Regions from separate parts of the Arthrobacter sp. Y3221048 genome, predicted to be linked through region 2. Evidence: predicted binding sites of a transcription regulator. Region 2 holds the regulator's gene; the other holds the start of a gene.
What was found. The regulator LexA, encoded in region 2, represses DNA repair genes until DNA is damaged. The targets are predictions, from matches to a motif close to TCGAACANNTGTTCGA.

Region 1: a site for LexA is predicted at 5,205-5,220, ahead of AC5RVS_RS13265 (HNH endonuclease signature motif containing protein). Genes of this name have one in related genera too.

Annotation. Positions count from the first base shown of each region.
Region 1 is NZ_JBNHHX010000004.1:149,307-156,706, forward strand. It holds gene ffh (signal recognition particle protein) at 167-1,753, opposite strand; gene AC5RVS_RS13260 (glucose-6-phosphate dehydrogenase) at 2,041-3,435, shown strand; gene AC5RVS_RS13265 (HNH endonuclease signature motif containing protein) at 3,459-5,174, opposite strand; gene AC5RVS_RS13270 (DUF4383 domain-containing protein) at 5,328-5,759, opposite strand; gene AC5RVS_RS13275 (P-II family nitrogen regulator) at 6,103-6,441, opposite strand; gene AC5RVS_RS13280 (ammonium transporter) at 6,438-7,400, opposite strand, start outside.
Region 2 is NZ_JBNHHX010000003.1:26,343-33,742, reverse strand. It holds gene AC5RVS_RS09090 (ATP-dependent DNA helicase) at 1-671, shown strand, start outside; gene lexA (transcriptional repressor LexA) at 779-1,528, opposite strand; gene AC5RVS_RS09080 (LysM peptidoglycan-binding domain-containing protein) at 1,827-2,180, shown strand; gene AC5RVS_RS09075 (histidinol-phosphate transaminase) at 2,253-3,362, shown strand; gene hisB (imidazoleglycerol-phosphate dehydratase HisB) at 3,417-4,034, shown strand; gene hisH (imidazole glycerol phosphate synthase subunit HisH) at 4,031-4,672, shown strand; gene AC5RVS_RS09060 (hypothetical protein) at 4,675-4,836, shown strand; gene priA (bifunctional 1-(5-phosphoribosyl)-5-((5-phosphoribosylamino)methylideneamino)imidazole-4-carboxamide isomerase/phosphoribosylanthranilate isomerase PriA) at 4,884-5,624, shown strand; gene AC5RVS_RS09050 (SseB family protein) at 5,634-6,482, shown strand; gene AC5RVS_RS09045 (DUF1844 domain-containing protein) at 6,579-6,998, opposite strand; gene infC (translation initiation factor IF-3) at 7,339-7,400, shown strand, end outside.

The DNA of each region.
Region 1 (7,400 bases), on a different contig from region 2:
GACCGCTTTCGCCGGGGCGAAGAAAGCCGCCCGGCCAACGATCCGCGTGATGCCGGTACGTGTCCGCGTTGATACGATTCGACACCCAGCTTACCTTCCGGCGCATGGAAAGTGCCCCGCCGGATAAACGACGGGGCACTTACGTGCAACGGTACAGTCTTCGCGGCTACTTGCCGAGGAACTTCTCAAAGCCCTTGGGAAGGTTCAGCGCCGACGGGTCGAAGTCCTGCCCGTCCTGCGGGGCGCCGAAGGCGCTTCCCGCGGGAACGGATGCCTTGTTCTTGCGGCGTTCCTCGGCCTCGCGCAGCTCCTGTGCCGCCTTGGCCGGGTTGCCGGAGCGGGCCTTCTTCTTGCCCTTGGCGGTTTGCTGCTTCTTCCGTGCGCCGCCGAAGCCGCCCGGCCCGGCCACGCCGGGCATGCCCGGGATGCCGCCGCCCTGGGCCATCTTCTTCATCATCTTCTGCGCCTGGCCGAAGCGCTCCAGCAGGCCGTTGACCTCGGAGACGTGCACGCCCGAGCCCTTGGCGATGCGGGCGCGGCGGGAGCCGTTGATGATCTTCGGGGCAACGCGCTCGTGCGGGGTCATCGACCGGACGATCGCCTCCACGCGGTCGATTTCGCGTTCATCGAAGTTCTCCAGCTGCTGGCGCATGTTGGCGGCACCCGGCATCATCATGAGCATCTTTTTCATCGAGCCCATTTTGCGGATCTGCTGCATCTGGGCGAGGAAGTCGTCGAGGGTGAAGTCTTCCTGGTCGGCGAACTTCTGCGCCATCCGTTCGGCTTCGCCCTTGTCCCAGGACTTCTCCGCCTGCTCGATCAGGGTGAGCATGTCGCCCATGTCCAGGATGCGGTTGGCCATCCGGTCCGGGTGGAAGATCTCGAAGTCGTCCAGGTTTTCGCCGGTGGAAGCGAACATCACCGGCTTGCCGGTGACCGACGCAACGGAGAGCGCCGCGCCGCCGCGGGCATCGCCGTCGAGCTTGGAGAGGACCACGCCGGTGAAGTTGACGCCCTCGTTGAAGGCCTGCGCGGTGTTGACCGCGTCCTGGCCGATCATCGCGTCAATCACGAAGAGCACTTCGTCCGGGTTGACGGCGGCGCGGATGTCAGCCGCCTGCTGCATCATCTCGGCGTCCACGCCCAACCGGCCGGCGGTGTCCACGATGACCACGTCGTAGAGCTTTTGCCGCGCCTCGGCCACGCCGTCGCGGGCCACGGCCACCGGATCACCGGTGACGGCGTCGAACTCGGACTGCACGCCGGGGTGCGGGGCGTAGACCGGCACGCCGGCGCGCTGGCCGTTGACCTGGAGCTGGGTCACGGCATTGGGGCGCTGCAGGTCGGCGGCCACCAGCAGCGGGCTGTGGCCCTGGCCCTTGAGCCACTTGGACAGCTTGCCCGCCAGGGTGGTCTTGCCGGCGCCCTGCAGGCCGGCGAGCATGATCACCGTCGGCGGGGTCTTGGCCAGTTTGATGCGCCGGGTCTCGCCGCCGAGGATGTTGACCAGCTCGTCGTTGACGATCTTGACGACCTGCTGGGCGGGGTTCAGCGCCGCGGCGACTTCTTCGCTGAGCGCGCGTTCCTTCACGTGGGCCGTGAACTCGCGCACCACGGGCACGGCGACGTCGGCGTCGAGCAGGGCACGCCGGATTTCGCGCACGGTGGCGTCGACGTCGGCCTCGGACAGCCGTCCCTTGCCGCGCAGATTCTTGAAGGTTGAGGCCAACCGGTCAGAGAGTGAATTGAACACGGGCCGTGTCTACTTTCGTCGATCTGGTTCACAGTCCCCGGGCCGCGCCGGAGTTCAGCACTTAAGGGTATCAACTGGCGGTGGCAGCAGTCGCGCCGGCCACCCCGGTTGACTCCCGTGCGGACCGAGTGCCCTTGGGCAGCCGGGCGCTCATGCTGCCGACGGACCGTTCCCCCTAACTGTAGTGCCGTGGCAAGGTGGGAAACGTGAGCGTTGAACAGACCCAGACACAGGAACAGACCCAAACCGAGGCCGTGTCCTCCCCCGCTGCCGACGGACCGCTGCAGATCCGCACGTTGCTGATTTTGGGAGCTTCCGGCGACCTGACCGGCCGGCTGCTGCTGCCCGGGCTGGGCAAATTGATCGCGCAAGGCAGGACCAGCGGACTGAAAGTGGTGGGCGCTGGCTCGGACGACTGGGACGAGGGCAGGTGGCAGGAACGCGTCCGAGGCGCCTTCGAAGCCTGCGCAGGTGCCGCGAACGACGACGGACGGCGGCAACTGATCGACGTCCAGGAGAACACCCGGTACCACTCGGTGGACGTGACGGCGGAAGGTGCACTGGCGGAATTGCTGGCCGCGCTGGATGGTCCGGTTGCCGTGTTCTTTGCCCTGCCGCCCGCGGTCAGCCAGAAAGCCTGCGAGATACTCCGGCCCGAGGACGTACCGGAGGGAACCCGGTTGGTGTTGGAAAAGCCGTTCGGCTCCAGCCGTAGATCGGCCGCATCGCTGAACAAGACGCTGTTGAAGCTGGTGCCGGAGGACCATATCCACCGGGTGGACCACTTCCTGGGCAAGGCGACGGTCTTCAACATCCTCGGCCTGCGCTTTGCCAACCGCCTGCTGGAGCCGCTGCTCAGCAATGAACATGTGGCGAAGGTTGAGATCTTTTACGATGAGTCGTTGGCTTTGGAGGGCCGCGCCCGTTACTACGACGGCGCCGGCGCGCTGCGTGACATGATCCAGAGCCACCTGCTGCAGGTGATGGCGCTGACCGCCCTGAACGCCCCGGCCACCATCAAGGAACGGGACCTGCGCGACCATATCGGCAGCGTCCTCCGTGCCAGCAGCATCAACCCGGATTTCGCCAAGAGCACGCGGCGTGCCCGCTACACGGCCGGGCGGATCGGCGACCGCGACATTCCGGACTATGCCGCCGAACAGGGCGTGGACCCGGTCAGGAAGACCGAAACCCTGGCCGAGGTTGAAGTTTCGATCAACAACTCCCGGTGGTCCGGCGTGCCGTTCATCTTGCGCTCGGGAAAGGCTTTGGGCAAGCCGCAGAAGGAAGTGATCATCACCTTCAAGCCGGTCAACCACCTGCCAACGGGCTTCAAGGGCATCGACGCCCCGACGCGGCTGCGGATTGGCCTCGGACCGGAAACCCTTCAACTGGAGATCGACGTGAACGGCCCCGGCGACATCTTCACGCTGGACCGGGCGGTCATGAGCGCCGACCTGCACTCGGCCGACCTGCTGCCCTACGGCGAAGTGTTGGAAGGCGTGCTGCGCGGCGACCCGCTCCTGTCCGTCCGCGGAGATATCGCCGAGGACTGCTGGCGGATAGTCGAGCCCGTGCTGAAGGCCTGGGAGAAGGACGAAGTTCCGCTGGAAGAATACGAAGCGGGCAGCAACGGGCCCGCCGGCTGGGAAACTTCCCGGAGCGACAGGCCGCTCCCCTGACGGAGATCTAGAACGGTGAATATCTAGAACGGTGGCGGGGTACCGTCCCGTGGGCCGTCCGCGTCCGCGGCTCCGTGGCCACCAGTCTCGTCTCGGGGACTGTTTGCCCGGTCGTCCGGGCTTCCAGTGGCATCTCCCTCGCCGCCGGTGTCGCTATGGGAACTGTTGGCTCCGTCGTCCGGGCTTTCCGTGGCATTTCCTTCGCTGGGGGTCGAGGGGAGCGTGAGTGTCCAGCCGTCGTCGGGGGTGGTGGTGTGAGTGTGGCCGGAGCGCGTGGTGAAGTGGAGGGCGCCGTCGGGGTCCTGGGTGACGGTGGCACCGGCGTGGTGTTTGGCTTTGTGGTCGGGTTTGCATCTGGCGCTGAGGTTTTCGAGGACGGTTTTGCCGCCGTCTTCCCAGGCGATGGTGTGGTCGATGTCGCAGTGGTCGGCGGGGATGGTGCAGCCGTAGTCGCGGCAGTGCCGGTCGCGCAGTCGGACGAGGCGTTTAAGCCATTCAGGCGGGTGGCGCAGGTCTTTGGCGGCGGCGATGGCCTGGCCGTGGTCGTCGGTGAGCACGGTCAGCCAGGATTTGGCCAGGGCGGCAAGGTCGCGGGTCATGTCGGGCGGGATGGGCCCGTAGCCGGTGAGGTCGCCGGGTGCTTCGGCGAGCCGGAGCAACGTTGGCAGGGGCGCGGTGACGGCGACGGCGGCGGTCACGTTCCCGCCCCCGCAGGTACAGGGCCCCTGCCTTGCCCTCCCGGTGGCTGCTGCTGCGGCTCCCGTCCCGGACCCGGCTCCCGTCCCGGACCCGGCCACCGTTCCGGAGTCGGTCGCCAATCCCGGGCCGGTTGCCGCTTGGTTGGCGGCGGTTCCGGTGGTTGCGGCCGTGTCTGTGCCGGGCCGGTAGGCGCGGTCGGGGTAGCGGAGAAGCATGTCGGTGAACACATCGGCGCGGAGTTGGCCCAGGGTGCGGGTTTCGTCGGCGGTCTGCAGTTTGCGGGCGTAGGCCTGCATCAGGTTGTAAGCGAGCAGGGCTTTGTCCGCGCTGGTGCGGATGTAGAGCTCGGCCATCCCGTCGTCCTGGGGCAGGTACTGGACGGTGCGGCGTTCCATCGCTGCTTTGTGCCGGGTTTCGAGGGGTTCGGGGTGCAGCCGGTCGCGGGCGGTGCGGGCCCGGGCCTGGACGGATTCCAACGTGATGGCACCGGCGCCCGGAACAACCTTGGCCTCGTACCCTGCCAAGACCTCGGACGGCAGGCCGGCGCCTTTGCGGGCGATGGCGGAGGCGCGGTCCAGATCGAGGTCGCCTTTGTCGAGGGCGGCGAGGGTGGCGGGCAGGCAGGTGGCAATCTGGTGGGCGTCGGCCAGTTCCGCTGCCGCGCGCTGGCGGGGCACGGCCAGGATGGGCGCGAGCTCGTGGGCGGCGTGCCGGCAGATCCCGTCCGGTGCCCCGGCCTCGGCGCCGGTGGCCGGGCGCAGCACCGCCATACGGTGCACGGCCCGCACCCTACGGGACTGGGTCCAGGCCTCGTGTTTGCGCACCGCCTGGAGGTAATCGAGGGTCGACCAGTCGTCCAAGGTAGCCGGGTCGGTGCCCGCGAGCAGACCGGCCAATTCCGCCGGCCCCAGTTCCTCCCAATCCTCCGCCCACCCCTGCCGCGCCGGTACCGAAACCGCAGCGGCACCGTCGTCGGGCACGGCAGGGGTGCCGGAGAATTCCTCCGGCTCCTGTGCCTCGTCGAACGGTTCCGCTGCCATACTTCAACGCTACGCAGCACGAGCCTCGACTAGAACAAAAGTTCGATGTATGGGGATGACGGCCGGCCGTCGTGGGCTTGTGGAGGACGAGTCGTAGGGCAGGCTGTACCAGCGGGGCCGGTTAGGAACCTCGCCATGACATTGGCGAGGTTCCTAACCGGACCTCGGCCTTCCAATCACCACCGGGCCTCTGAGCAGACCGAGGAAGAACAGCACTGCGCCGAGCACTAAATGGAACCAGTTGTCGCTAACCCCCGCCGGAACCCACGTCTCCGATCCGTAGCGGGCGTTGATCAGGCCGTACAGGGCGGCCAACAGGTTGAACAGCCCCAGTGCCATGAAGGTGACTTTGGCAGCACCGGCCCGCTTTGCCGTAACCAGGAGCAAGGCCGCGAAAAGCAGCAGCAACACGTTGTGTAAAACCGAGATGGCCAACAGCCCGAAGAGCTGGGCGTCCGGCCCGTTTCCTGTTATACCGAGCTGGTCATAGTCGGCTGTTATGCCGGGGATGAAGCCAAGGACTGCCAGCACGGCTAGAACGATGGCTGAGATCCGTGCGGCTTTCTGGACTGGTGTGGACTGCATAGGTTCCCTTCCACATGGTGCCTGCCGTGGCGCCCATCCTAGTGGCGCGCCAATATCCCTGCTAGACCGCCCAGTGCCGTCCCGGCGGCGCCCATCCTAGTGGCGCAGCCGGACTCCGGCTATGCCGCCCGGTGCCGTAACAGTGCTGTGGCAGCCAAACCCCCTGCTGCCGACCTGTGCAGTTCCGACGCCGTTCCCCCGGTGCCGAGGGGCGCCGCTGAGGACAGGGGCGCCGCGGAGGACAGAACCGAGCGCCGCCGTCGTTATCAGCACGACAGAACCCTTCCGGCACCGCCAGGAGATGACGGTGCCGGAAGGGTTCATCATGTTGTGGTTCGAAGTCTCAGATGGCTGCCTCGCCGCGTTCGCCGGTGCGGACGCGGACCGCTTCCTGCACATCCACCAGCCAGACCTTGCCGTCGCCCGCGCGGCCGGTGTTGGCCGTTGCCACGAGGACGTCGACGATGTCGTCGGCCAGGTCGTCCGCCACGAGGACCTCGACGCGGACCTTGGGCAGCAGGTCCACGGTGTATTCGGCGCCGCGGTAGACCTCCGTGTGGCCGCGTTGGCGCCCGTACCCGCTGGCCTGGCTGACGGTCAGCCCTTGGACTCCGTAGCTTTCCAAGCTGTTGCGGACTGCGTCCAGCTTTTCCGGCCGGATGATGGCGGTGACGAGTTTCATGCGCTGACCTCTTCCTTGATCGTGCTGCGGGCGCTGGGGTCGGTTGCCGGGTGCGGGATGAAGGTTCCGCCGGTGCCCAGGCCGCCGAATTCGTAGGCGGATTCGGCGTGCTGGGCAAGGTCCACGCCGGCGACCTCATCCTCTTCGGTCACCCGGAAGCCAAGGGTTTTGTGGATCGCCAAGCCGATGATCACTGTCATCACGCCACAGAACAGCATGGAGACCGCCGCCGCCACGGACTGCGCCCCCAGTTGGGCGGCACCGCCGCCGTAGAAGAGGCCGCCGCCTGCACCCTCGACCGGCAGGGCGATGAAGCCCAGGGCCAGCGTTCCGACCAGCCCGGCGACCAGGTGGACGCCCACCACATCCAGCGAGTCGTCGTAGCCCAGCCTGTACTTCAGCCCGACCGCCAGCGCGGCCAGCACTCCGGCCACCAGGCCCAGGCCCACCGCCCCCACGGGGGAAACATTGGCGCAGGCCGGCGTGATCGCCACCAGCCCCGCGACAACGCCCGAAGCCGCCCCGAGGGAGGTGGGACGGCCGTCGCGGAGGCGCTCGGTCACCAGCCAGCCCGCGATGGCCGCCGCCGGGGCGACCATGGTGTTGACCCAGATCAGGCCGGCTTCCTGCGCCGTGCCCGCCGCTCCCCCGTTGAACCCGAACCAGCCGAACCACAGCAGGGCGGCACCGATCATCACCAGCGGAATGTTGTGCGGGCGCTGTGCCGGGTCCTTGCCGAAGCCCTTGCGCTTGCCCAGGATCAGGGCCAGGACCAGGCCGGCGACACCGGCGTTGATATGCACCACCGTGCCGCCGGCGAAATCGATCGCCTCGCCCGCCCAGGCACCGATGACCCCCTCGGCGCCAAGCAATCCGCCGCCCCAGACCATGAAGGCCAGCGGGCAGTAAACCAAAGTGACCCAGACCGGTACGAAGACCGCCCAGGCACTGAACTTGGC
Region 2 (7,400 bases):
CGGCCTATTCCAGCGTTGATGTGGGCAGCCCCTTCGATTACCCCCGGCAGGGCGTGCTGTACGTGGCGTCACATCTGCCCAAGCCGGGCCGGGGCACCAGCCCCGAGCAGCTTGATGAACTGGAGGAGCTCCTGCTGGCCTCGCGCGGCGGCGCCCTGGGCTTGTTTTCTTCGCGGCGTGCGGCAGAAGAAGCTGCAGCGGAGATGCGCGAGCGCACCGACCTGACCATCCTGTGCCAAGGAGAATCATCGATGTCGGCGCTGGTCCGCCAATTCGCCGAGGAACCGGACGCCTGTCTGTTTGGCACCATGACGCTCTGGCAGGGCGTCGACGTTCCCGGTGCAGCGTGCCGGCTCGTGGTCATCGACCGGATTCCGTTCCCCCGGCCGGACGACCCGCTCACGACCGCCCGAACCCGGTCCGTGGCGCAGGCCGGGGGAAACGGTTTCATGACCGTTTCGGCGACCCATGCGGCTGTGCGGCTGGCGCAGGGGGCAGGCAGGCTGATCCGCGCCTCCAATGACCGGGGAGTTGTGGCCGTGTTGGACTCACGGCTGGCGACAGCACGCTACGGGGGCTTCCTGCGCAGCGCCCTGCCGCCCTTCTGGAGCACCAAGGACGGCGCCATGGCACGTCAGATCCTGGAGAGGCTGGCTGCTGCCGCTGCCTGAACGGGCCGTGGCAGCAGCCACGCCGGAGCGGTCGTCCGCCCGCCAACCGGGAACGGGCAAAGTCCCCCGGTGACCGGCAGAGGGGGAACTGAGTAGCTTGCGGCGGGTCAGAGGGCCCGCATCACCGAGACAACCTTGCCCATGATGGTTGCGTGGTCTCCCAGAATCGGTTCGTACTGGGTGTTCTGCGGCAGCAGCCAGGTGTGTCCGTCGCGCTGCCGGAAGGTCTTGACCGTGGCTTCGTCGTCGAGCAGCGCCGCCACGATGTCGCCGTTCTCGGCCGTGTGCTGCTGGCGCACCACTACCCAGTCGCCGTCACAGATAGCCGCATCGATCATTGAATCGCCCGAAACCCTGAGCATGAACAACTCGCCGTGGCCCACGAGCTGACGAGGCAGGGGCATGACGTCCTCGACCGCCTGATCCGCCAGGATCGGCCCGCCTGCCGCGATCCGTCCCACCAGCGGCACCATCGCCGTGTCGGACGAAGTGGTGAGTTCAGATACTGCAACGCCGCTGGAGCTGCGCAGCTGCTGCGGTTCATCGACTCCGACGATTTCCACACCCCCGTGCTCGAGTGTCAGCGGAGTCAGGATTTCCATCGCACGGGGACGCTTAGGGTCGCGCCTGATGTAGCCCATCTTCTCGAGTTGGGCCAGCTGATGCGTGACGCTGGACAGGCTCGCCAAGCCGACGGTGTCACCAATCTCGCGCATCGACGGAGGGTATCCGTTGGACATGACGGATCGCTGGATCGTCTCCAGGATCTTCTTCTGCCGCGGCGTCAGGCTGCGTCCCACTTTGACGGGTCGGCCGCGTCGCCTGGCTCCGGCTTTGGTGGTGCTCTCTTCGGACATATCCGGCCCCGGTCTCCCGTAGTGGTCCACGCGCCGTTGCTGCGGTAGCGGAACCGCGCATGGATTGTTGTCTCGGCTGTTTTGTCGGTGGCGGCTGGTGCACTGCTCTTACCGCCGCTTGACGCTTCCAACGCTAGGCGAGGCGGTGATGAATTTCAAACATTTGTTCGACTGAGTCTCGACAATGTTCGATCACCAGTGCTAGAACTGTAGGAGATACGTTCGAAGATATATTCGAACGCGACAGCCAGACGATCGAAACCAGCCGAAATAGATCGAAAATAGGAAAGGTGACACCATGTCCGCCCAGCTCGCACCGCAGGCCGCCGGCGTCCGTACCAGCACCAACCTCCGGCTGACCCGCAGAGGCCGTTTGTTGCTGATTGGCCTGCCGCTGATGCTGGCCGCGGCCGCCGCCCTGACCTTGATCGGTTTCTTCACGGCGCCGGCAATGGCCGCCGCCGGGGGGCTGGGGCCGGGGCCGGCGTCAACTGTCACGGTTGGCAGCGGCCAGACGCTGTGGGACGTGGCGGTACGGTCCGCCCCCGACCGCAACCCTCACGATGTCATTCTCGAGATCGCGCAATTGAACGGCCTCCAGGGAGACATCGTCCATGCCGGCCAGCAGCTGCTGGTCCCGTCCGCGCGCTGAGGCAGCCGTAACATGAGCTGCTTCGGCCCGCCCGATTCCTGCCCCGGGCGGGCCGAAGCTTAAACTGGACCGGTGAGTGAGCAGTTAGAACGCCTGAACCGCCTGCCGTTGCGGGACAATCTTCGGGGCTTGGAGCCCTATGGTGCGCCCCAGTTGGAGGTTCCCGTCCTCCTGAATGTCAACGAAAACACCCACGGACTGCCCGACGCCGTCCGTCAGGCCATCGTCTCGGCCGTTAGCGACGCGGCCGCGGGCCTGAACCGGTATCCGGATCGCGAGTTCACGAAGCTGAGAACGGCACTGGCCCGCTACTTGGGGCACGGCGTCACCGCAGGGAACATCTGGGCTGCCAACGGATCGAATGAAGTCCTGCAGCAAATCCTCCAGGCCTTCGGCGGCCCCGGCCGTACCCTGCTGAGCTTCCCGCCCACCTATTCGATGTACCCGCTGCTGGCCAGCGGGACGGACACGGATTATGTGGCTGTTCCGCGGGGGGCAGACTTCACGTTGTCGCCGGACGCTGCCGCCGCTGCCGTGGCCGACTCCGCCGCAAACGTCGTCGTTCTTTGTTCGCCCAACAACCCGACGGGAACCGCCCTGGGCCTCGACGTCGTGGAGGCCGCGTATGAAGCAGGCGAGGCCTCCCAGGCCATCGTGATCGTGGACGAGGCCTACGCCGAGTTCGCCCACGCCGGAACGCCGAGCGCGCTGACTTTGTTGCCGGGGCGGGAGAGACTCATTGTCTCCCGCACTATGAGCAAGGCCTTCGCGCTGGCAGGCGCCAGGGTAGGGTACCTTGCCGCCGCCCCGCAGATAACCGACGCGCTGCGGCTGGTCCGCTTGCCCTACCACCTCTCGGCGGTGACGCAGGCAACGGCCCTGGCCGCCTTGGAGCATGCCGATGCCCTGCTGGCCAATGTTGAGGACATCAAGGCGCAGCGGGACCGCATTGTCGACGGCCTGACCGGACTGGGGCTTAAACCGGCGCCGTCCGACTCAAACTTTGTGTTTTTCGGCGGGCTGGAGGACCCCCGCTCCGTGTGGCAGGGACTCCTGGAAGCCGGTGTGCTGATCCGCGACGTCGGGATCCCCGGCCACTTGCGGGTGACCGCCGGCACTGAGGCCGAGACCACAGCCTTCCTCGACGGCATCAAGGCCCTCGTGGCGAGCCCCGTCTCCTAAACTAGTAAGAGCGAACCGGTTTGCGCCGGTCGACCAATTCGTCAAAGGACTCCCATGACCGTGGAAACCACCACCGGACGTACCGCACGCCTCGAACGCATCACCAGCGAGTCGTCCGTGCTGGTTGAACTGGACCTCGACGGCACCGGCCGCTCCGAGATCAGCACCACCGTGCCGTTCTACGACCACATGCTCACCGCCCTGTCGAAGCACTCGCTGGTCGACCTGACCGTGAAGGCCAGCGGAGACACGCACATCGACGCGCACCACACCGTCGAAGACGTCGCCATCACGATCGGGGAGGCCCTGAAGGAGGCACTGGGCAGCAAGGCCGGAATCCGCCGGTTCGGCGAAGCAACGGTGCCCCTGGACGAAGCGCTGGCCCACGCCGTCGTGGACATCTCCGGCAGGCCCTACCTGGTGCACGCGGGAGAACCGGCAGGCCAGGAGTACCACTTGATCGGCGGGCACTTCACCGGGTCGCTGACCCGCCACGTCTTCGAATCGATCACACTGCACGCCCAGATCTGCCTGCACATGCGCGTGCTGGGTGGCAGGGACCCCCACCACATCGTCGAGGCCCAGTTCAAGGCCTTCGCCCGGGCGCTTCGCGCCGCCGTCGAAGCCGATCCACGTGTCGAGGGCATTCCCTCGACGAAGGGGGCCTTGTGACCGCTGCGCCCAAGGTCACGGTACTGGACTACGGCTCCGGGAACGTGCGCTCGGCAGTCCGTGCGCTGGAGCATGTGGGAGCCGACGTCACGCTGAGCCATGCCTCCGACGACGTCCTGGAGGCCGACGGGCTGTTGGTTCCCGGGGTCGGCGCATTCGCCACGGTCATGAAGGGGCTCAAGTCCGTGGACGCGCTTCGCTGGATTGGACGCCGGGTGGCCGGCGGCCGGCCCGTGCTGGGCATCTGCGTGGGCCTGCAGGTCATGTTCGAAGAAGGCGTTGAACATGGCGTGCGCACGCAGGGTGTGGGGGAATGGCCGGGAACCGTGGAAGCGCTGCCGGCGGAGGTCGTCCCCCACATGGGGTGGAACACCGTGGACGCCGCGGAGGGCAGCCGGCTGTTTGCCGGAATCGAAGACGAGCGCTTCTACTTTGTGCACTCCTACGGTGTGCAGCACTGGAACTTCGATGTGACCCAACCCGCGATGACACCGCCGCTGGTGACGTGGTCCACGCACGGCGCCCCGTTCATAGCGGCCGTTGAAAACGGTCCGCTGAGTGCTACCCAGTTCCATCCGGAAAAGTCGGGAGACGCCGGCGCCGAGCTGCTGCGCAACTGGCTGAAGACGCTGAGGTAGCCATGGGCAGCATTCTCCTGATGGCCCTGGCCGGGCTGCTGGCCGGCGGCGCCATCTCGTTCCGGCAGCAGCGGCTGTCCAAGTGGTTGGTTATCGTCTTCTGGATCCTCGCCGGCATGTCGCTGCTGGCTGCCTACCTGCTCACCCTCGGCCCGGCCGAGTAACCACACCCATCCCGCGCAGCTGACGGCGCGCAGAAAGCGGAAGAACCATGACGAACCAAACCTCCATCCTCGAACTCTTGCCCGCAGTCGATGTTGCCGACGGCCAAGCCGTCCGGCTGGTCCAAGGCGAAGCCGGCAGCGAGACCGGCTACGGAGACCCGCTGGAAGCCGCCCTGGCATGGCAAAACGACGGCGCGGAATGGGTGCACCTGGTGGACCTCGACGCGGCGTTCGGCAGGGGCAACAACACGGAAGTGCTGCGCCGGGTCTCCGACGAACTGAAAATCAAGGTGGAGCTGTCCGGCGGCATCCGCGACGACGCTTCATTGGAGCGTGCGCTTGAGTTCGGGGCCGCACGTGTCAACCTGGGAACCGCCGCCCTGGAAAACCCGGAGTGGACGGCCCGCGCCATCGCACGGCACGGGGACGCCATCGCCGTCGGCCTCGATGTCCGTGGCACCACACTGGCGGCCCGCGGCTGGACGCAGGATGGCGGCGACCTCTGGGAGGTGCTGGCCCGCCTCGAAGACGCCGGCTGCGCCAGGTACGTGGTGACCGATGTGACCAAGGACGGAACACTGCGCGGACCGAACGTGGATCTGCTCCGGCAGATGTGCGGGCGGACCGACAAGCCGGTGGTGGCCTCCGGCGGGATCTCCAGCCTGGATGATCTGCGGACGCTGCGCGCACTGGTTCCGGCCGGAGTTGAGGGAGCGATTGTGGGCAAGGCCCTGTACGCGGGCAAGTTCACGCTGCCCGAAGCGCTCGACGTTGCCGGACGGCGCTGAGAGACCAGCATGGGCAAGAAGGAGCTGCCCGCCCATATTGCCGCTGCGCTGGCGGGAGCCGGCGGCGCGGGGGACTCTGCCGGCCAAAGCTGGGCCGGACGGGACCTGAGTGGTAAAGGAAATCCGCTCCATCAGTTCGACCACGACGACGGCAGCGCGGATCCCGGCTACGAGGCGGCGCTGCAATGGCTTGCTGCCGGAACCGGCGGCGAAGCGGAAGTAGTGGCTGCCCTGGCGAATGCCCGCGTTTTCGTGCCCATCGTGGCGACGCTGGGAGAAGAGGCCGAGGGCAGCCACGGCCTGACGTCGGATAAACAGGCGGACATGGCCGTGGTGACGTTGCAGGCGCCGGATGGGCGCCGGGCACTGCCGGTATTCAGCAACACGGCCGCTCTGGAAGCCTGGCATCCCCAGGCCCGGCCTGTTGCCGTCGAGGCACCGCGGGCGGCGCTGGCGGCCGTGTCCGAAGACGCCGAACTGATGGTTATGGACCCGGGCGCCGCCCTGACATTCGTGGTTCGGCGGCCCGCAGTGTGGGCGTTGGCCAAACAGCACGAATGGGTGCCCTCGTACCGGGATCCGGCGCTGTTGGAATGGGTGGCCGAAGCCACGGGCGGCGAGGAGGCCGTCCTGGCCGCGTCCGTGGAACCCGGAACCGGCATCGCGGTCCGGGCGGCAGACGGATCGGTAGTGGCCGGCGGTGGCCACGGACCGGAACTGCGCTTGGTCCTGCAGGTGCAAGACGGGCTGGGGCGCGAGGAGTTGGGCGCCTTGGCGGGACGGATCCAACGGCGGCTCCAAGCCAGGCAGGAGTTTGCCGAGCGGGTGGATTCGCTGGAGCTGAAGTTCACGCGCTGAGTTCGGCCGGCTGGCAGCCTGATCCGGAAGCGCAAAGAAAAAGGACGACGCCGGTGCGGGGCACCGGCGTCGTCCTTGTCAGTACTGGAAGCCTGGTCAGTTGACCGGACCCGTGAACTTCTCACCCGGGCCCTTGCCCGGGTCGTCCTGGATCACCGATGCTTCGCGGAAGGCGAGTTGCAGGGAGCGGAGGCCATCACGCAACGGTCCGGCATGCTGGCTGCCGATCTCCGGCGCGGCAGCGGTGACGAAGCCGGCCAGCGCGGTGATCAGCTTGCGGGCTTCATCCAGGTCCTTGAGCTCTTCCGCATCGTCGCCGGCGGCCAGGCCGCATTTAACGGCGGCGGCGCTCATCAGGTGGACGGCCGCGGTAGTAATGACTTCCACGGCGGGCACTTCGGCGATGTCGCGCATCTGGCCCAGGACTTCCTGTTCCTGGGTGGAGGCAGGACCGGCGTCAGGCGCGAAGCTGTGGCGGTGGCCGTCGGTCTGCGGATTGTTATCTGGGCTGCTCATACTGGTAAGCTTGTCACAGACCAATTGGATCCCGTTACTTATGTGCCTCAAAGCACGTGCGGAGCAGGATTCAATCTGCAAGCGGAGACCTCTCCCACCCGTCGGTATGGCTAGCCAGAGCTGCCGGGTCCAGGTCGGCAGGCTGAGGCCGGAAACCTTCACTTGAGGGCGCCCGGGCCAGCCGGTGGAACGTCTGCTGTTTCCGCCTGCCGCCACTTTGAGGCCTTCGATTGCGCTTGCAATGGGAGGCCTTCTTTCATTGCAGGCGGCAGCCGATTTTCAGTGACAGGAGCCACACATTAGCGAGCCAAGAATCAATGATCGTATCCGCGTTCCCGAGGTGCGGTTAGTCGGACCGAACGGCGAACAGGTGGGGATCGTCCGTATTGAGGATGCCCTGCG